Linked DNA regions of Aquibium microcysteis. The protein of the gene in region 2 interacts with the protein of the main gene of each other region in a pairwise test. Links are inferred from orthologs where the notes say so. Each region holds a gene or a part of one and is shown on either strand. Other genes may lie near its edges. The genes, in order: IAI54_RS22210 and grxD.

Region 1 (3,300 bases), 2.9 Mb from region 2 along the record:
AAGTCCTGTCCTTCATCGAGGAGAACCATCCCGGATGACGACCGAATTGTGGGTGATCGCCGGGATCATCCTGATCCTGATCTGTTTCTCGTTCCTCTTCTCCGGAACCGAAACCGGCATGACGGCGGCCTCGCGGGCAAGGCTCCATTCCATTGCAGCGGGCGGCGACAAGCGCGCCTCGGTGGTGGAGCGCCTGATCGAGCGCAAGGACCGCCTCGTCGGCGCGCTGCTGATCGGCAACAATCTCGTCAACATCCTCGCCTCGTCGCTCGCGACCAGCGTGCTCCTGTCGATCTTCGGCGACAGCGGCGTCGTCTACGCCACGATCGGCATGACGGTTCTGCTGGTGATTTTCTCGGAGATCCTGCCGAAGTCGCTCGCTCTGTTCCGACCCGAGCAGTTCGCCCTCTTCGTGTCGCCGTTCGCACGGGTGGTCGTCTTCGTGTTCGGGCCGATCTCCGGCGCCGCCAACTTCATCGTCCGCGGTATCCTCCACCTCTTCGGCGTCAACCTGTCGAGCGATGCGAACATGGTTTCGGCGCATGAGGAGATCCGGGGCGCGGTCGAGGTCCTGCACCGCGAAGGCGCCTTCGTGAAGCAGGACCGGGATCGGGTCGGCGGCCTGCTCGACCTGGCCGAGCTCGAAGTCTCCGACATCATGATCCACCGCACGGCGATGAAGCTCGTCAATGCCGGCGATGCTCCCGACGTCGTCGTGCGCGAGATCCTGCAGAGCCCCTACACCCGCATGCCGCTCTATCGCGACGAGACCGACAACATCGTCGGCGTCGTGCACGCCAAGGACCTGCTGCGGGCGCTGCACGAGGTGGGCAACGACCCCGCGCAGGTCGACATCATGAAGGTGGCGACGAAACCCTGGTTCGTGCCGGACACGACCACCCTGCGCGACCAGCTGAACGCCTTCCTGAGGCGCAAGGCGCATTTCGCCATCGTGGTGGACGAGTATGGCGAAGTCGAAGGCCTCGTCACTCTGGAGGACATCATCGAGGAGATCGTGGGCGAGATCGCCGACGAGCACGACGTCGACATCCAGGGCGTCAAGCAGGAGGCAGACGGATCGATCGTCGTCGACGGCGGCGTGCCGATCCGCGACCTGAACCGCGCGCTCGACTGGACCCTTCCCGACGACGAGGCCACCACGATCGCGGGGCTCGTCATCCACGAGGCGCAGATGATCCCCGAGGAGAAGCAGGCCTTCACCTTCCATGGCAAGCGCTTCATCGTCATGAAGCGCAACAAGAACCGCATCGTAAAGCTGCGGATCAAGCCTCTGGACGTCGGATAGGACGGGCGCTTCCGGCAAGCCGGGAACGCGACGGGCAGTCCGTCACCAGCGCGTCTTCTCGCCCGGCGCGGCGGGCTCCAGCGCCAGGGCGTGGACGCTGCCGGCCAGTTCCTCGGCCAGGAGTTCGTTGATGGCGCGGTGCCGGTCGACGCGGCTCAGCCCGGCGAAGGCCGGTGCGACGATGCGGACACGGAAGTGCGTCTCGCCTTCGCCGTCGAAGGCGCCGTGATGGCCCGAGCCGGAATGATGATGGCCGGCATGAAGATGGCTCTCGTTGACGACTTCGAGTCGCTCCGGCGCGAAACGCTGGCGCAGCTTGACTTCGATACGGGACTGGATGGACATGCGCGCATTCTCCCACCATATGCGCCGCTCCGACGCCAAAGGTCATGCAAATCAGGGGTTAGGGACATCCTTCCCCAAATGTCAATTCTTGTATCGCGGTGCGAAGCACCCATAATCGCTGCACGATGAACGCCAACTCGAAGATCTTCGACCGGATTCGCGTCCGCCCCGACCCGGAAGCGGAGGCGAAGTCGCGCGCGCCGCGCTGCCAGTGGGACGGCTGCGCCGAGCCGGGGCTGCACCGGGCGCCGGTCGGGCGCATGAAGGAAGGCGAGTACTTCCGCTTCTGCATCGACCACGTGCGGGCCTACAACAAGGGCTACAACTACTTCTCCGGCCTCGCCGACACCGACATCGCCCGCTTCCAGAAAGAGGCGTTGACGGGGCACCGCCCCACATGGGTGTTGGGCATCAACGGGTCGGCCCGATCGAGCCCGGACATCGCGTCGAAGCGCTCGGGCCGGGCAGGCTACTACAGCCGCGTCCGTGATCCGTTCAACCTGTTCGGCGACGACAAGCCGCGTCAGCAGCCGCAGCGCAAGGCCCGTCCGCTGGAGGCCAAGGCGCTGGAAACGCTGGGCCTGGACGAGAAAGCGACTGGCGCGGACATAAAGGCGCGCTATAAGGAACTGGTGAAGCGCCACCATCCCGATGCGAATGGCGGCGACCGGGGTTCGGAAGACCGGTTCCGCGACGTGCTCCAGGCCTACCGTGTGCTCAAACAATCGGGTTTTTGTTGAGCGCCGCGTCTGCTAAGGACTGCCCCCGAAAAGCTGTGACTGGACGAATGGCGGCGGCCCGAACGGCCCGGCGCTGGAGGCATGATGAACAAGATCGATCGCGACATCTCCAACCTGCCCGACACCACGGTGTCGGTGAAGGACGTCTTCGGCTTCGAGTCGCGCATGATCGTGCCGGCCTACTCCGCCAGCGACCCGCACGTTCCGGACGTCGACCCGGACTATCTCTTCGATCGCGACACCACGCTCGCCATCCTGGCCGGCTTTGCCTTCAACCGACGGGTGATGATCTCCGGCTACCACGGCACCGGCAAGTCCACCCACATCGAGCAGGTCGCGGCGCGGCTGAACTGGCCGATGGTGCGCGTCAACCTCGACAGCCACGTCAGCCGCATCGACCTCGTCGGCAAGGATGCGATCGTGCTGAAGGAGGGCAAGCAGGTCACGGAGTTCCGCGACGGCATCCTGCCCTGGGCCTACCAGCACAACGTCGCGCTTTGCTTCGACGAATACGATGCCGGTCGCCCGGACGTGATGTTCGTGATCCAGCGCGTGCTTGAATCCGCCGGCCGTCTGACGCTGCTCGACCAGAGCCGCGTCATCCGGCCGCATCCCGCCTTCCGCCTGTTCGCCACCGCCAACACGGTCGGCCTCGGCGACACGACCGGCCTCTACCACGGCACCCAGCAGATCAACCAGGCGCAGATGGACCGCTGGTCCATCGTCACCACGCTGAACTACCTTCCGCACGACAAGGAAGTCGACATCGTGCTGGCGAAGGCCAAGCATTACCGCAACGACAAGGGCCGCGTCGTCGTCGACCGCATGGTGCGCGTCGCCGACATGACCCGTTCGGCCTTCGTCAACGGCGACCTCGCCACCGTGATGAGCCCGCGCACGGTCATCACC
Region 2 (15,950 bases):
TCGGTCGAGTCGACGGGCGTGCCGGCGGAAGGAAAGAACCGGGCGAGCCACCGCGTCATCGCCGATCACCTGCGCGCCGCGAGCTTCCTCATCGCGGACGGCGTGCTGCCCTCCAACGAGGGGCGCGGCTACGTGCTCAGGCGCATCATGCGGCGCGCCATGCGCCATGCCCAGCTGCTCGGAGCGGCCGAGCCGCTGATGTGGCGGCTGGTGCCGGCGCTGGTGCGCGAGATGGGCCAGGCCTATCCGGAACTCGTGCGCGGCGAGGCGCTGATCACCGAGACGCTGAAGCTCGAGGAGAAGCGCTTCCGCACGACGCTGACACGCGGGCTCGGCCTCCTGTCGGATGCCACCGAGGGCATGGTCGCGGGCGCGAGGCTCGACGGCGAGACCGCCTTCAAGCTCTACGATACCTACGGTTTTCCTCTCGACCTGACGCAGGACGCGCTGCGTCAGCGCGGCATCTCGGTCGATACCGACGGCTTCAGCGCGGCCATGGAACGCCAGAAGGCCGAGGCCCGGGCGAGCTGGGCGGGATCCGGCGAGGCCGCCGCCGAGACGATCTGGTATTCGGTGAAGGACAAGGCTGGCGCCACCGAGTTTCTCGGCTACGACACCGAGAAGGCCGAAGGCGTGATCGCGGCCATCGTTCGCGAAGGGTCGCTCGTCGACAGCGCCGGCGAGGGCGAAACGGTGCAGATCGTCGTCAACCAGACGCCGTTCTACGGCGAATCCGGCGGCCAGCAGGGCGATACGGGGACTTTCCACGGCGAGGGTTTCGCGGTCACGATCACCGACACGCAGAAGAAGGTCGACGGCCTCTTCGTGCATTCCGGCATCGTGCGCAGCGGCACCGTGCGGCCCGGTGCAGCGGTTTCGATGGAAGTCGACCATGCGAGACGTGCCAGGCTGCGGGCCAACCATTCGGCGACGCATCTCCTGCACGAGGCGCTGCGCGAAAAGCTCGGGACCCACATCGCGCAGAAGGGCTCGCTCGTCGCGCCGGACCGGCTCCGTTTCGATTTCTCGCACCCGAAGCCGATCGCGGCCGAGGAACTCGAGGCGGTCGAGGCTCTGGCGAACGCGATCGTCTTCCAGAACAGTCCGGTGACCACGCGCCTGATGGCCGTCGACGACGCGATCGCCGAGGGTGCCATGGCGCTGTTCGGCGAGAAATACGGCGACGAGGTGAGGGTCGTGTCGATGGGCACGGCAATCGACGGCGAAAAGGCCGGTAAATCCTATTCCACCGAACTCTGCGGCGGCACGCATGTCGGCGCGACCGGCGAGATCGGGCTGGTGCGCGTGGTATCCGAGGGCGCGGTCGCGGCCGGGGTGCGGCGACTGGAAGCCGTGACCGGCGAGGCGGCGAGGCGTCATCTCGACGAGCAGGATCGCCGTCTGAAGGCGATCGCCTCGACATTGAAGGTTTCGCCCGCCGACGCGGCAGCTCGCGTCGAGGCGCTCGTGGAGGAGCGTCGCAGGCTCGAGAAGGAACTGGCGGACGCCCGCAAGAAGCTCGCGCTCGGGGGCGGTTCGGGCGGCAATGCCGGGCAGGGCGCCGAGACCGTCAATGGTGTAGGCTTCGTCGGAAAGGTCGTCGACGGCGTCGGCGCCCGCGATCTGAAGCCTCTCGCCGACGAGGCGAGGACGTCGCTCGGCTCCGGGGTGGTCGTGTTCGTCAGCGCCGACGACGAGGGCAAGGCGAGCGTCGTCGTCGCCCTGACACCCGACCTGGTCGGCCGATTCAGCGCCGTGGACCTGGTTCGCGCGGCGTCCGAGGCGCTCGGTGGCAAGGGCGGTGGCGGGCGGCCCGACATGGCGCAGGCCGGCGGCCCCGACGGCAGCCGTGGCGCGGACGCCGTCGATGCGGTAAGGAAGGCTCTCGCGAAGGGGGACTGATCGGTGTCATGATCGCATCCGCGCCGCGTCCGGGAAAACTCTCGCGCGGTGCGGGAGCGAGCGCACCGGGAGGCCGCAGGTCGCGCGCCCGCGCGACGATCCACGCGCTGCTCGAAAACGGAACGCAGCTGCGCGCAGGCCTCGTCCTGCAGCGCGCCATCATGGCGCTGATCGTCGTCTCCGTGCTGGCCTCGGTGCTGGAAACGGTGCCTGGGCTGGGCCGCACATGGCACGTCCTGTTCGAAGCGATCGAGTTTGCTTCCGTCTTCTGCTTCACGACGGAATATCTGCTTCGTCTCTGGAGCGTGGTCGAGGATCTGCCCTACCGGCACCTGTCGCCCTGGCGGGCCCGGCTCCGATGGATGGCATCGCCCGGCGCGATCATCGATCTGGCGGCGGTCGCGCCGTTCTATCTCAACCTGCTCGGGCTCATCGACGTCAGGACTTTGCTGGCGTTGCGCATTCTCCGCTTCTTCAAGCTGACGCGCTATTCGCCGGGCGCGCGATCGCTGATCGATGCGATCCGCAGCGAGCGGGCGGCCCTGCTGACCTGCCTCATGCTGATCGTCACGGTCGCGCTGGTCAGCGCCACGCTCATGCACCTGCTGGAGCGAGACGTCCAGCCCGACAAGTTCGGCACAGTGCCCGACGCTCTCTATTGGGCGATGATCACCCTCACGACGGTCGGCTACGGCGACGCCGTTCCCGTGACGCCGGTGGGAAAGATCGTCGCCACGATCTCTGCGCTCGCCGGCATCGTCATGCTGGCGCTGCCGATCGGAATTCTCGCGACATCCTTCGCGCAGGTCATCCAGCGCCGGGAGTTCGTCGTGACCTGGGGAATGGTGGCGCGTGTGCCGCTGTTCGATCGGCTGAACGCGTCCGAGATCCTCGACATCATGCAGTATCTCAGTTCGGTCTCGGCCGAACCCGGCGAAGTGATCGTGCGCAAGGGTGATCCGGCCACCACCATGTTCTTCATCGCGTCCGGCCGGGTGGCAGTGGAACTGCCCGGCAGGGAGGTCTCGCTCGGCGAGCACCAGTTCTTCGGCGAATCCGCCATGCTGAAGGACGGTGCGCGCAGCGCCACCGTCCGGGCCATCCAGCACACCAAGCTTCTCGTCCTCGACGCGTCGGACCTGCGCGGCCTGATGGAGAGACGCCCCGACATCGCCGACTCGATCGCGGCCGTCGCCCGGGAGCGGCGGGACGCTGCGGGCTGAGCCGTGCGGCCCTCATGAAAACGGGCCCGCTTGCGCGAGCCCGCTCCGCGAGATGGGGAGACGCGGGTCTCAGCCCATCGCCTTCTGCAGGTTCTCGTCGATCTTGTCGAGGAAGCCGGTGGTCGACAGCCAGGGCTGGTCGGGGCCGATCAGCAGCGCCAGATCCTTGGTCATGAAGCCGGATTCGACCGTCTGCACGCACACCTTCTCCAGCGTGTCGGCGAAGCGCTTCAGTTCGGCATTGTCGTCGAGCTTGGCCCGGTGGGCGAGGCCGCGGGTCCAGGCGAAGATCGACGCGATCGAGTTGGTCGAGGTCTCCTCGCCCTTCTGGTGCTGGCGGTAGTGGCGCGTCACCGTGCCGTGCGCGGCCTCGGCCTCCACCGTCTTGCCGTCCGGCGTCATCAGCACCGAGGTCATCAGGCCGAGCGAGCCGAAGCCCTGCGCCACGGTGTCGGACTGCACGTCGCCGTCGTAGTTCTTGCAGGCCCAGATGTAGCCGCCCGACCATTTCAGGCTCGCCGCCACCATGTCGTCGATCAGGCGGTGCTCGTACCAGATCTTCCTGGCCTTGAATTCCGCCTCGAACTCCTTCTCGTAGATCTCCTGGAAGATGTCCTTGAAGCGGCCGTCATAGGCCTTGAGGATGGTGTTCTTGGTCGACAGGTACACTGGCCAGCCGCGCAGCAGGCCGTAGTTCAGCGAGGCGCGGGCGAAGTCGCGGATCGACTCGTCGAGGTTGTACATCGCCATGGCGACGCCCGAGCCCGGCGCGTCGAACACCTCGTGCTCGATCGTGGTGCCGTCGTCGCCGACGAACTTGATCGTCAGCTTGCCCTTGCCGGGGAACTTGAAGTCGGTGGCGCGGTACTGGTCGCCGAAGGCGTGGCGGCCCACCACGATCGGCTTCGTCCAGCCCGGCACCAGCCGCGGCACGTTCTTCATGATGATCGGCTCGCGGAAGATGGTGCCGCCGAGGATGTTGCGGATCGTGCCGTTGGGCGAGCGCCACATCTTCTTCAGCCCGAACTCTTCCACCCGTGCCTCGTCGGGCGTGATCGTCGCGCATTTCACGCCGACGCCGTACTGTGCGATCGCGTTGGCGGAATCGATCGTCACCTGGTCGTTGGTCGCGTCGCGGTGCTCGATGCCGAGATCGTAGTACTTCAGGTCGACGTCGAGATAGGGGTGGATCAGCTTGTCCTTGATGTACTGCCAGATGATGCGGGTCATCTCGTCGCCATCGAGTTCGACGACGGGATTGGCCACCTTGATTTTCGACATCGGGAAAAGCCTCGCGTTCGGGGAGGCGGGACGGTCGTCTGGCCCCGCGGTTGAAGGAATGCGGCACGCTATAGCAAAGGCGACCGGGGGGCGCAAACGCTACCAAAAGTGAAGCGGCGCAAGCCTTTCGACGGCATCGGAGCCGGAATTGGACAGCGTGCGAAGCGTTGCGCATAGTGGTCCGGCGACGGGACGGCAGCGGATTCGACCGCACGGGAGGACGATCCATGGCGATGTTCGATTTCGGCTCCTTCGATACGGGCGAGGGGCGCCTGCACTATGCCGCGGCCGGCGATCCGTCCCGGCCACTGATCCTCTGCCTGCACGGCTTTCCGGAGTACTGGGCGGCGTGGAGCGGAGTCATGGCGGAACTCGCCGACGCGTTCTTCCTCGTCGCGCCGGACCAGCGCGGCTTCAACCTCTCCTTCAAGCCGAAGGGGGAGGAGGCCTATCGCACCCGCAACATGGTGGCCGACCTGGCGGCCCTCGCCGACCATCTGTCCCCCGACCGGCCCTTCGTCCTTGCCGGTCACGACTGGGGTGCTTCCGTCGCCTATGCCTATGCCTTTTCACATCCCCTGCGCCTCACCCATCTCGTCATCGCCAACGGCGCGCATCCGGTCTGCTTCCAGCGCGCGATCCTGGAGGACGAGGGCCAGCGGTCCGCCAGCCAGTATTTCCATACGTTGCGCGCCCCTGGCGCGGCCGCGCGGATGGCGCAGAACGATTTCGCCCGCACCATGAAGATGCTCGCCGGCTTCTCGCGCACCGACTGGCTGACGCCCGAGAGCGCAGCCGGATATCGCGCCGCCTGGGCGCAACCGGGCGCGATGGAGGCGATGCTGCATTGGTACACATCCTCGCCCATCCTCGTGCCGCGTCCGGACGAGCCGGCCGGCGACGCGCCGCTGCTGACGGTACCGGCCGAGCGCGTCACGGTTTCAATGCCGCATCTCGTCGTCTGGGGCGAGGCCGACGAGGCGCTGCGGCCTGCGTGCCTCGGAGGCCTCGACCGCTTCGCGCCCGACCTGACGGTGAAGCGCGTCGCGGGCGCCGGCCACTGGATCCTGCACGAGAAGCCGGCCGACGTCGCCCGCGCGATTGCCGATTTCGTCAGCTGACGGGCGTCTTGCGCCGAGCGGGCTTCCGCGCAGCCGGTCGCTTCTCCGCCGCCTTCTTCTCTTTCGGCGGCAAGGGCTCGACGAAGGCGAGGCTGGTCGACAGCCAGTCGTCGAGGGCGTCGTCGTCGAGCGCGTCGGCGGCCACCACCACGAAGCCCTTCATCGCGCGCCCTGTGAAGAGCATCGCGCCTGCGCCCGGCCGCGCCAGCGCCGCCGCATGGCCCTCGGGTCCGACGCGCGCCAGGAGATCGCCGTTCTTCATCGTGCCGACCAGCATGTTGCCGTGCAGCAGGAAGCACAGCCCGCCCATCATGCGCACCTCCGACACGCCGTTGCGGTGGCCGAGGCGTTCGCGGACGCGGTCTGCGAGGTCGTTCGTCATGACGGGGGCTCCGGATCCTGCCGTGGCGCGCGGGATTCGTGGCATGCAGCCCCGACCCGCGCAAGCCCGCGCACCGTCGCTCCGGACACTGGCGGCCACACCGTGGAAAAGAGGTTGACAGGGACCCTGATGATTGGCGGAATCCCGCCGCCGGCCGCGCCGGCACGATGGAGGAGATGAACCACATGACCACGAGATCGATGACGTGCCGGGCCGCAGCCGCTACGCGCGCCGGCACGGCCGCCGCGCTGCGCGCCGGCACGGCCGCCGCGCTGCGCGCCGGCACGGCCGCCGCGCTGCGCGCCGGCGTCGCCGCATTCGCGCTGCCCGCCCGGGCCGAGGGCGCGGCGGATTGCGCGGCGGCGGCCGGCCTGTCGCTGTCCGGCTACGACCTGACGATCGACGGCGCGACCCACGTCGCCGACGGCCCGGTGCCGCACTGCCTGGTGCAGGGATCCTTCGAGCACCGCACCGGCGCCGACGGCAAACCCTACGCCATCGGTTTCGCCATCGCGCTGCCCGACGAGTGGCAGGGCCGCTTCCTGGTCCAGGGCGGCGGCGGCCTGAACGGCGTCGTGCGGCCACCGGCGGGCGACACGGCGGCCGGCGACCGCCCCGCGCTGGCGCGCGGCTTCGCCGTGCTCTCGCACGACAGCGGCCACAAGGGCGAGGTCTGGGACGGCTCCTTCAAGGCCGACCAGATCGCCACGCTGAATTTCGCCGGGTGGTCGGTGGAGAAGGCGACCGGTCTCGGCAAGGCGATCGTGGAGGCTTACTACGGCCGTCCCGCCGACCATTCCTATTTCGCCGGCTGCTCCACCGGCGGGCGCGAGGGGCTCGCCTCCGCGCAGCGCTTCCCGACACTCTTCGACGGCATCATCTCGGGCGCGCCCGCCATGCGCACCAGCCGCTCCAACATGGCGCTCGCCGCCAAGGCGGTGGCCATGAACCGGATTTCGCCGGCCGGCGCCGACGGCGCACCGGACAAGTCCGCCGCCTTCTCCGATGCCGACCGCACGCTTGTGCTCGACGGCATCCTGAAGGCCTGCGACGGCCTCGACGGTCTTGAGGACGGAATGATCCAGAACACCCAGGCCTGCAGCTTCGACCCCGCGACGCTGGTCTGCCGGGGCACCGCGACGGAGGGCTGCCTCACGGCCGAGCAGGCGGAGGTGGTGGCCATGACCTTCGCGCCGACGCTCGACGCCTCGGGCAGGGCGGCCTATGTCGGCTTTCCCTTCGACACCGGGGTGATGAGCACGACCGACCCGATCCCCGGCCTGCTGCGCTTCGACGACGAGCGCAATCGCCAGTTCAAGAACGCGGCGACGGACTTCGACGTCGACGCCGCTGTCGAGAAGGCCGACATCGCCGATCCGCAGCAGCGCCTGATCAATGTCGACCAGTGGACCGACCTGAGTTCTTTTGCCGCCGACGGCCGCAAGATCATGGTCTTCCACGGCATGAGCGATCCCTGGTTTTCCGCCAACGACACGATCGACTTCTTCGGCCGCGTGAAGGCCGGCACGAAGACCACGGTGCCGATGGAGGACTGGGCGCAGCTCTACCTCGTGCCGGGAATGGGCCATTGCCGCGGTGGCCCGGCCGGGCTCGACCGCTTCGACCTGCTCTCACCGCTCGTCGAATGGGTGGAGAATGGCGCGGCGCCGGCGACCGTCGTCGCCTCCGGTCCGGCCTTCGACGGGCGCACGCGCCCGCTCTGCCCGTACCCGACCCATGCCCGCTACACAGGCTCTGGCGACCCGCAGGACGCGGCCAATTTCGTGTGCCAGCCCTAGCCGCCGCACGAAAGCCATTCCGTTCGGCGGCCGGTCGTGGCATGGGTCCGTTCCCATGAGCGACCATGCAACGACCCCGTCCGAGCCGGGAGGCGACGCCTCCCCGTCCCCCGCCATCATTCTCGTCGAGCCGCAGCTCGGCGAGAACATCGGCATGGTCGCGCGCGCCATGGCCAATTTCGGGCTGACCAACCTGCGGCTGGTCAACCCGCGCGACGGCTGGCCGAACGAGAAGGCCATCGCCACGGCGAGCCGCGCCGATCACGTCATCCGCGCCACGCAGGTGTTCGACAAGCTCGAACACGCGATCGGCGACCTGTCCTTCCTCTACGCGACCACGGCGCGGCCGCGCGACGGGTTCAAGCCGGTGCACGGACCGGTGGAGGCCGGACGCGAGCTTCGCGGACGCGAGCGGCTCGGACAACAGACGGGCATCCTCTTCGGCCGCGAGAAATTCGGCCTGTCGAACGAAGAGGTGGCGCTCGCGGACGTCATCGTGACCTTCCCGGTCGATCCTGCCTTCTCGTCGCTGAACATCGCGCAGGCCGTCCTGCTGATGTCCTACGAGTGGATGAAGGCCGGGCTGGAGCGCGAGACGGACACCAACTTCCGCGGACCGGAGATGCAGCCGGCTTCCAAGGAGCATCTCCACTCCTTCATCGGCCACCTCGAGCGGGCGCTCGACGAACGCGGCTACTTCCGGCCGCCGGAAAAGAAGGCGAAGATGCTCGACAACCTGCGTGCCGTCTTCACCCGCCCCGCTTTCGCCGAGGCCGAGATCAAGGTCCTGCGCGGGGTCGTGTCCTCGCTGGACTACTTCTCGCCGAAGCAGCCGCGCGGCGCCGGCTACCCGGAGCGCAAGGCGCAGGCCGATCGCAACGCCCTGCCGGACGACCCCGATGCATGAACGTCCGGTGCTGGTCTTCGATTCGGGCATCGGCGGGCTCACCGTTCTGCGCGAGGCGCGCGTTCTGATGCCCGACCGGCGCTTCGTCTACGTCGCCGACGATGCCGGATTTCCCTATGGCGCCTGGGAAGAGCGCGCGCTTCGGGATCGGATCGTCGACCTGTTCGGACGGCTGCTCGCGGAGCACGATCCGGTAATCGTCGTGATCGCCTGCAACACGGCTTCCACGCTGGTGCTGCCCGACCTGCGCGCGGCCTATCCGGACTGGCCCTTCGTCGGCACGGTGCCGGCGATCAAGCCGGCGGCCGAGCGCACCGTCAGCGGTCTCGTTTCGGTGCTGGCAACGCCGGGCACGGTCAAGCGACAGTACACCCGCGATCTGATCCGCGAATGGGCGACGAAGTGCCATGTCCGCCTGGTCGGCAGCGACCGGCTCGCCTCGCTGGCGGAGACTTACATGCGCGAGGGCTTCGTGGACGAGGACGCGGTCCGGGCCGAGATCGAACCCTGCTTCGTCGAACAGGACGGCCGGCGCACCGACATCGTCGTGCTCGCCTGCACCCACTATCCATTCCTCGTGAACCGGATGCGCAAGACGGCACCCTGGCCGGTGGACTGGCTGGATCCCGCCGAAGCCATCGCCCGTCGGGCGCTGTCGCTGCTCCCCCGCGACGATGCTGCGGCCGAATCGTCCGGACAGGACGAGCCGCAGGATGTCGATGTCGCCGTCTTCACGTCCGGCGCACCCGACAATGCATCGCGGCGTCTCATGCAAGGCTTCGGCCTTGCGACCAGGCGAACAGCTTCCGCATAACCGACTGGTCTGGCTCTTCTTTTCACGACACGTCACAGGTCGACACAATAAGTGTTGGCTGTAACTTCCGAAAGACGATGTGGCGGCGGTCGCGGCGCCACGTTAACAAATCATCGCCACATTCGGCTCCCAGACAAGGGGCTCGGCATGGCGGTGTTTCGTCATGCCGTCCGGCGGGGGCCGGACATCAACCTGACGACGCTGGCTGGGGCGCTGCGGATCGGAGTGTCGACAAGCTTGCCTGGAGAGGGCACGTGACTGGTCAAACGGACGAACGAGGCGACAGCGGTCGCCAGCTATTCATGACGGAACAGGAAAAACCTGTTGCGATCTTCCTGCCGCAGCACCGCCCCGGAAGGAGCGTCGGGCCATCGAAGCCTGCCCTTGCCGCGGTGGTGGCGACGGTCACCATCCTCGGCGGAAGCCTCTTCTTCATGATGCCGCGCGGCGATATCGCTACGGCACCCGTGGCGGCGGCCGCTCCGGAAGTCACGACGCCGGTGCGAAGCGTCGCGGTCGAGAAGGAGGCCGGAGCCGACGCGGCCGGCGCGGTGGCGCCCGACAGGTCGGAGGCCATGGCGACAGAGGCATCCGGAGTGGCGGAACCGGCGGCGAAGGCCGACCCCGCTCCCGTTGCGGTCGCAAAGGCCGCGAAAGTGGTCGACATCCCCCGCAAGGACGACCCCCGCTGGGCGCGAACCGAAGCCCGGCACGGGTCTCCGGCGCTCGAAGCGATGCGCAAGCTGATCGTCGAGAAGGCCGCGCCGGTCGACGAAAACGCTTCCGGCCTTCTCGCCTATGCGGGTGGGGTGGAACGTTCGGATTTCGCTCCGGCCGAGGAACCGCGCCGCCCGATGCAGATCGTGCTGCCGGCCGAATTGCCCGAGCAGCCCGATGACGCGGCGCGGACGGCGTCGGTGAACGCCCCGGTCAACATGCGCAAGGGGCCGGGCAGCAAGCACGGCGTGATGATGGTGATTCCGCGCCGCGCCAAGGTCGATGTCTACGACTGCGATCTCTGGTGCAAGGTCGGCTACGAAGGCCGCACCGGATACATCTACAAGAGCTTCGTGAGCAACCGGTCCTGACCGATCCGGCGCGGTTGCCGGCCGCTTCCCGGCTCCGCGCCCGGCCGTTCCGTTCGCGGCGCGGCATTGACACCATACTGCAATCCGCCTAAAGACCCGCCAGCACCGGTCCGAAAGGGCCGGTGTCTTCATTGACGTGTCCCGTGGATCGCCCGCTTCGCCGCGTGGTGATCCTGTCAGGCTCCGAAAACGGGAGCCAGAGGAGGGCGCGTTTCCTTCGTCCGGCACGGCGACGTTCCGGACTGTTTCATTCGAAAGGGAATGCGATGAGCAAGCGCGAATCCGCAAAGTACAAGATCGACCGCCGTCTCGGCGAAAACATCTGGGGCCGGCCGAAGTCGCCGGTCAACAAGCGTGAATACGGCCCCGGCCAGCATGGTCAGCGCCGCAAGGGCAAGATGTCGGACTTCGGTCTGCAGCTGCGCGCCAAGCAGAAGCTCAAGGGCCATTACGGCGACATTTCCGAAAAGCAGTTCCGCAAGGTCTACGAGGAAGCCAACCGCATGCGCGGCGACACCTCCGAGAACCTGATCGGCCTGCTCGAGTCGCGTCTCGACGCGGTGGTGTACCGCGCCAAGTTCGTGCCGACGATCTTCGCGGCGCGCCAGTTCATCAACCATGGCCACGTCAACGTGAACGGCCGCCGCGTCAACATCGGCTCCTACCGCTGCCGCGCGGGCGACGTGATCGAGGTTCGCGAGAAGTCCAAGCAGCTCGTCATCGTGCTCGAGTCCGTGCAGCTCGTCGAGCGTGACGTTCCGGATTACATCGAAGCCGATCATTCGAAGATGACGGCCAAGTATGCGCGCGTGCCCGGCCTCGGCGACGTGCCCTACGCGGTGCAGATGGAACCGAACCTGGTGGTCGAGTTCTACTCGCGCTGACCGGTTTCAGCCCGCCATCCGAGAGGCCGCCCCCGAGGCGGCCTTTTCTTTGGCGAAGACCTCGCCTAAAGCTTCGTGCGAACTGCGCCGCATCGGTCCGTCATCCGCCATGAACATCCAGTCGCCCGCCATCTCCGTGGAGGAGGACGAATGCCACCCGCTCTTCAGGGCGGTGCCGTCGACGGTCGAGTTCAACCGGCTGCGCAAGCGCCTCCTGCGCAATGCGCGTCAGGCGATGGAGGATTGCGCCATGGTCCGGCCGGGCGAGCGCTGGCTGGTGGCGCTCTCGGGCGGCAAGGATTCCTACGGCCTGCTGGCCCTGCTGCTCGACCTGAAATGGCGCGGCCTGCTGCCCGTCGAGCTGCTCGCCTGCAATCTCGACCAGGGCCAGCCCAACTTTCCCAAGCACGTGCTGCCTGACTATCTCGCGTCGCTCGGCGTGCCGCATCGCATCGAATACCAGGACACCTATTCGGTGGTCACCGACAAGATCGCGAAGGGGAAGACCTACTGCTCCCTGTGCTCGCGGCTGCGGCGCGGACATCTCTACCGGATCGCGCGCGAGGAGGGCTGCGCGGCGCTGGTGCTCGGTCACCACCGCGACGACATTCTCGAGACCTTCTTCATGAATCTCTTCCACGGCGGGCGGCTGGCCGCCATGCCGCCGAAGCTGCTCAACGACGAGGGTGACGTGATGGTGCTGCGGCCGCTCGCCTATTGCGACGAGAGCGATCTCGCCCGGTTCGCCGAGGCGATGTGCTTCCCCATCATCCCCTGCGACCTGTGCGGCAGCCAGGACGGACTGCAGCGCAACGCCATGAAGGCGATGCTCGACGGCATCGAGAGCAGGATGCCCGGGCGCAAGGACACGATGATCCGGGCGCTGGCCAACGTGCGGCCGAGCCATCTCCTGGATACCAAGCTGTTCGATTTCGCCGGTCTCGACGCCAGGCGCGGCCACGGGGAGCTGGACGTTGCGTTTTGACGAGAGCGACGTCGACTGGCTGGCGGACCTGCTCGACGAGGCGGCGCGGCGCGAGATCATGCCGCGGTTCAGGCGGCTCGGTTCCGGCGACGTGCGGCGCAAGTCGAGCGCGATCGACCTCGTCACCGATGCCGACGTCGAGGCCGAACGCTTCCTCACGGCGCGTCTGACCTCGCGATATCCGGGCGCCCTGGTGATCGGCGAGGAAGCCTGCGCGGAGGATCCCCGCCTGCTGGACGGCCTGGCGAAGGCCGATCTCGCCTTCGTGCTCGATCCCGTGGACGGCACCTACAACTTTGCCTCCGGCGTGCCGCTCTTCGGCGTCATCCTGGCGGTGGTGGCGAGAGGCGAGACGGTTGCCGGGCTGATCCATGATCCGCTCGGGCGCGACTGCATGATCGGCGTGAGGGGCGGGGGCAGCCGGCTTCGCCACGAGGGCGGCCGGGAGACGGCCGTGCGGGTGGCGCCCGCCGTGCCGCTGGCGGAGATGACCGGCAGCGCGTCGTGGCAGTATTTCGCCGAACCCGACCGGGCGCGGCTCGCGCGCAACCAGGCCAAGGCGCTCTCGCAGATCGCCTACCGCTGCTCGGCGCACGAGTATCGCCTCATCGCAAGCGGCCACGCGCATTTCGTCGTCTACAACAAGCTGATGCCGTGGGATCACCTGGCCGGCACGCTGATCCAGACCGAGGCGGGCGGCCATGTCGCGCGGCTCGACGGCAGCGCCTACCGGCCCGAGCATCTCGACGGCGGACTGCTCGTGGCGCCCGACCGGGAGAGCTGGTCGGAGCTGCGTCGCGAATTGTGGGCCGACTGACCGGCCGGCGCGCGGTTCAGACCCGCGGGTTCTGCGACCGGAAGAGCCGCCCCTTCTCCGCGATCAGCGTCATGACGAGCGCGATCGCGGCCGCCACGAAGTAGCCGCCTGCCAGCGGCGCCACGGTGCCGTCATAGGCCTGTCCGATCAGCGCGCCGACCACGCCGCCGCCTACCGTCTGCAGGAAGCCCTGCACCGAGGAAGCCGTCCCCGCGACATGGCCGAGCGGCTCCATGGCGAGCGCGTTGAAATTCGAGCCGATCCAGGCGAACTGAACCATCGCGACCGCGAACAGCGTCAGGAAGAGCCAGAACGGGATGGGACCGGCCAGCGCCAGGACGAAGGAGACGGCCGTGACCGCAAGGAAGCCGAGGAGGGCGCCGTGGGCCAGCCTCCGCATGCCGAAGCGCCCGACCATCTGTGCGTTGAGGAAGGACGACACGGCCATGAGGCCGGCCACCAACGCGAAGTAGAACGGGAACATCTCGCCGACGCCGTAGATGCCGACATAGACCTGCTGCGCCGAATTGATGAAGCCGAACAGCGCGCCGATGATGGCCGTCATGGCGATCGTGTAGCAGATCGCTACGCGTTCGGTGAGGACGATACGGAAAGCATCCAGGATGACGGCGGCGGTGAAGGGCCGGCGCTGGCTCGGCGGCAGCGTTTCGGGAAGCCGCAGCGCCGTCCAGACCGTGAAGGCGAGGGACATCACGCCGATGAAGATGAAGATGGTCGGCCATTCCGAAAACAGCATGATGAACTGGCCGATGCCGGGCGCGACGACCGGAATGACCATGAACACCATGAACACCAGCGACATCACTTCGGCCATGGCCCGGCCGCCGTAGACGTCGCGCACCAGCGAGACGGAGATGACGCGCGTGGAAGCCGCGCCGAGACCCTGGATGAAGCGCAGGACCAGCAGGATCGTGAAGGACGGTGCGAAGGCGCAGGCGAAGCCCGCGACGACGTAGATGCCGAGCCCGACCAGCAGAGGAATGCGCCGGCCGAAGCGGTCCGAAACGGGGCCGAACACGAGCTGCGCAAGCCCGAAGCCGATGACATAGGCGGTCACGACCAGCTGTCTGGAATTCTCGTCCTCGACGGCGAGGCTCATGCCGATCTGCTGCAGCGCGACCAGCATGATGTCGATCGCCAGGGCGTTCAGGGCCATGAGGCCCGCCGCGATGGCGATGAACTCCCAGCGGGGGATCGTCAGCAAAGGCGGCTTGCGCGGGGAGGGGGCGACCGTCGGGTCCATGGCAATGCGTCCGATCTACACACAAACAAAAAGGAAACGCGCCGCGGACGGCGCATTTCCGGCATCGGTCCCGGGTAATGGTCCCGGGATCCCGTCTTTTCAGATCGCGGCGGTGCCGGGCAGGTGTCTCAGGCGGCGCCCTTGACGCTCACGCCCTTCTCGTCGAGGAAAGCCTGCAACTCGCCGGCCTGGAACATCTCGCGGACGATGTCGCATCCGCCGACGAACTCGCCCTTGACGTAGAGCTGCGGGATCGTCGGCCACTGCGAGAATTCCTTGATCCCCTGGCGCAGCTCATCGGACGTCAGCACGTTGATCCCCTTGTAGTCGACGCCGACATAGTCGAGAATCTGCACGACCTGGCCGGAAAATCCGCACTGCGGGAAGCCGGGCGTCCCCTTCATGAAGAGGACCACGTCGTTGCCCTTGACTTCGCTGGCAATGAAATCGGTGATGGCGCTCATGGCTGTCCTTCCTTCTTCGTCCGGTTCAAGGCCGGAGATGAAATGCGTGTATTGGCTAAGCCTTAGATAGAAGATCGTCCGGTGCTTGTCGAGGCGCGGGCGTCGCCCCCGCATCGGCAAGGAGCGCCGATCCGGACCGGTCAGTCCGGTACGCTCGTCTGCAGGGCCAACGCATGCAGCACCCCGCCCATGTTGCCCTTCAGCGCGTTGTAGACCATCTGGTGCTGCTGCACGCGCGACTTGCCGCGGAAGCTCTCCGCCACGACCTCGGCCGCATAATGGTCGCCGTCGCCGGCAAGATCGCGGATCGTCACCCGGGCGTCGGGGATCGATTCCTTGATGAGCGTCTCGATGTCGCGGGCGTCCATTGGCATCAGTGTGCTCCATCCATGAATTTCGGGAACCAGCCTTCGTGGGCGGCGGCAAGATCGGCGAGCGGAACGGCCCGGCCGTCGCCGAGCATCAGGGAATCGCCGCCGGTGGTGCCCACCCAGGGCGCGAATATACCGAGCGACTTCGCTTCGTTCCACAGGTCGACCATCTCCTCGCCCTGCGGATCGAGGTCGATCTCGACCAGATAGCGTCCCTGGTCCTCGCCGAAGAAGAAGGGAATCGCGTCCACCTCGGCCGGACCGGGCAGCGTGCCGCCGATGCCGCCCGCCATCGCCATTTCGGCGAAGGCGACGGCGACGCCGCCGTCCGAAACGTCGTGCACGGCGTTCGCCGTCCCGCGCCGGATCAGCGAGCGCACGAAATCGCCGACGCGCCGCTCGGCGGCCAGGTCGACCGGCGGCGGCGTCCCCTCCGCGCTCGCGAAGACGGTCCGCAGATAGGCCGACTGGCCGAGATGGCCGTTGGCGAAGTCCTTGCGCGAGCCGACGAGCAGCACGGCCCGGCCGGGCGTCTTGAAGCCGACGGTCGCCATCGTCGTCCAGTCGTCGATCAGGCCGACGCCGGCGATGGTGGGCGTGGGCAGGATCGCCTTGCCGCTGGTCTCGTTGTAGAGCGAGACGTTGCCG

The links.
Region 1: the proteins of grxD (region 2) and IAI54_RS22210 interact in binary tests that used the Escherichia coli proteins (3 or more experiments, as listed by UniProt). The link is inferred for Aquibium microcysteis from one-to-one orthologs.

The regions. Positions count from the first base shown.
Region 1 is NZ_CP061080.1:4,719,809-4,723,108, forward strand. What follows is about bases 1-2,761. They hold IAI54_RS22210 (BolA family protein), read right to left. Parts: upstream 1,652-2,761; coding sequence 1,349-1,651; downstream 1-1,348. Other genes in these bases: aroB (3-dehydroquinate synthase), read left to right, coding at 1-38; IAI54_RS22205 (HlyC/CorC family transporter), read left to right, coding at 35-1,306; IAI54_RS22215 (J domain-containing protein), read left to right, coding at 1,777-2,391; cobS (cobaltochelatase subunit CobS), read left to right, coding at 2,476-2,761. Outside these bases: more of cobS, read left to right, coding at 2,762-3,300. UniProt on the Escherichia coli protein: Transcriptional regulator that plays an important role in general stress response. Has many effects on cell morphology, cell growth and cell division. Acts by regulating the transcription of many genes, including dacA (PBP-5), dacC (PBP-6), ampC and mreB.
Region 2 is NZ_CP061080.1:1,806,766-1,822,715, reverse strand. The notes cover bases 13,264-15,950. They hold grxD (Grx4 family monothiol glutaredoxin), read right to left. Parts: upstream 14,932-15,950; coding sequence 14,596-14,931; downstream 13,264-14,595. Other genes in these bases: purL (phosphoribosylformylglycinamidine synthase subunit PurL), read right to left, coding at 15,305-15,950; IAI54_RS08270 (BolA/IbaG family iron-sulfur metabolism protein), read right to left, coding at 15,072-15,305; IAI54_RS08280 (multidrug effflux MFS transporter), read right to left, coding at 13,264-14,467. Also shown: alaS (alanine--tRNA ligase), read left to right, coding at 1-1,902; IAI54_RS08335 (cyclic nucleotide-gated ion channel), read left to right, coding at 1,911-3,125; IAI54_RS08330 (NADP-dependent isocitrate dehydrogenase), read right to left, coding at 3,195-4,406; IAI54_RS08325 (alpha/beta fold hydrolase), read left to right, coding at 4,634-5,527; IAI54_RS08320 (TfoX/Sxy family protein), read right to left, coding at 5,520-5,909; IAI54_RS08315 (tannase/feruloyl esterase family alpha/beta hydrolase), read left to right, coding at 6,095-7,708; IAI54_RS08310 (RNA methyltransferase), read left to right, coding at 7,764-8,615; murI (glutamate racemase), read left to right, coding at 8,608-9,429; IAI54_RS08300 (SH3 domain-containing protein), read left to right, coding at 9,732-10,517; rpsD (30S ribosomal protein S4), read left to right, coding at 10,784-11,401; tRNA 2-thiocytidine(32) synthetase TtcA, read left to right, coding at 11,511-12,386; IAI54_RS08285 (inositol monophosphatase family protein), read left to right, coding at 12,376-13,203; more of IAI54_RS08280, read right to left, coding at 13,220-13,263. UniProt on the Escherichia coli protein: Monothiol glutaredoxin involved in the biogenesis of iron-sulfur clusters.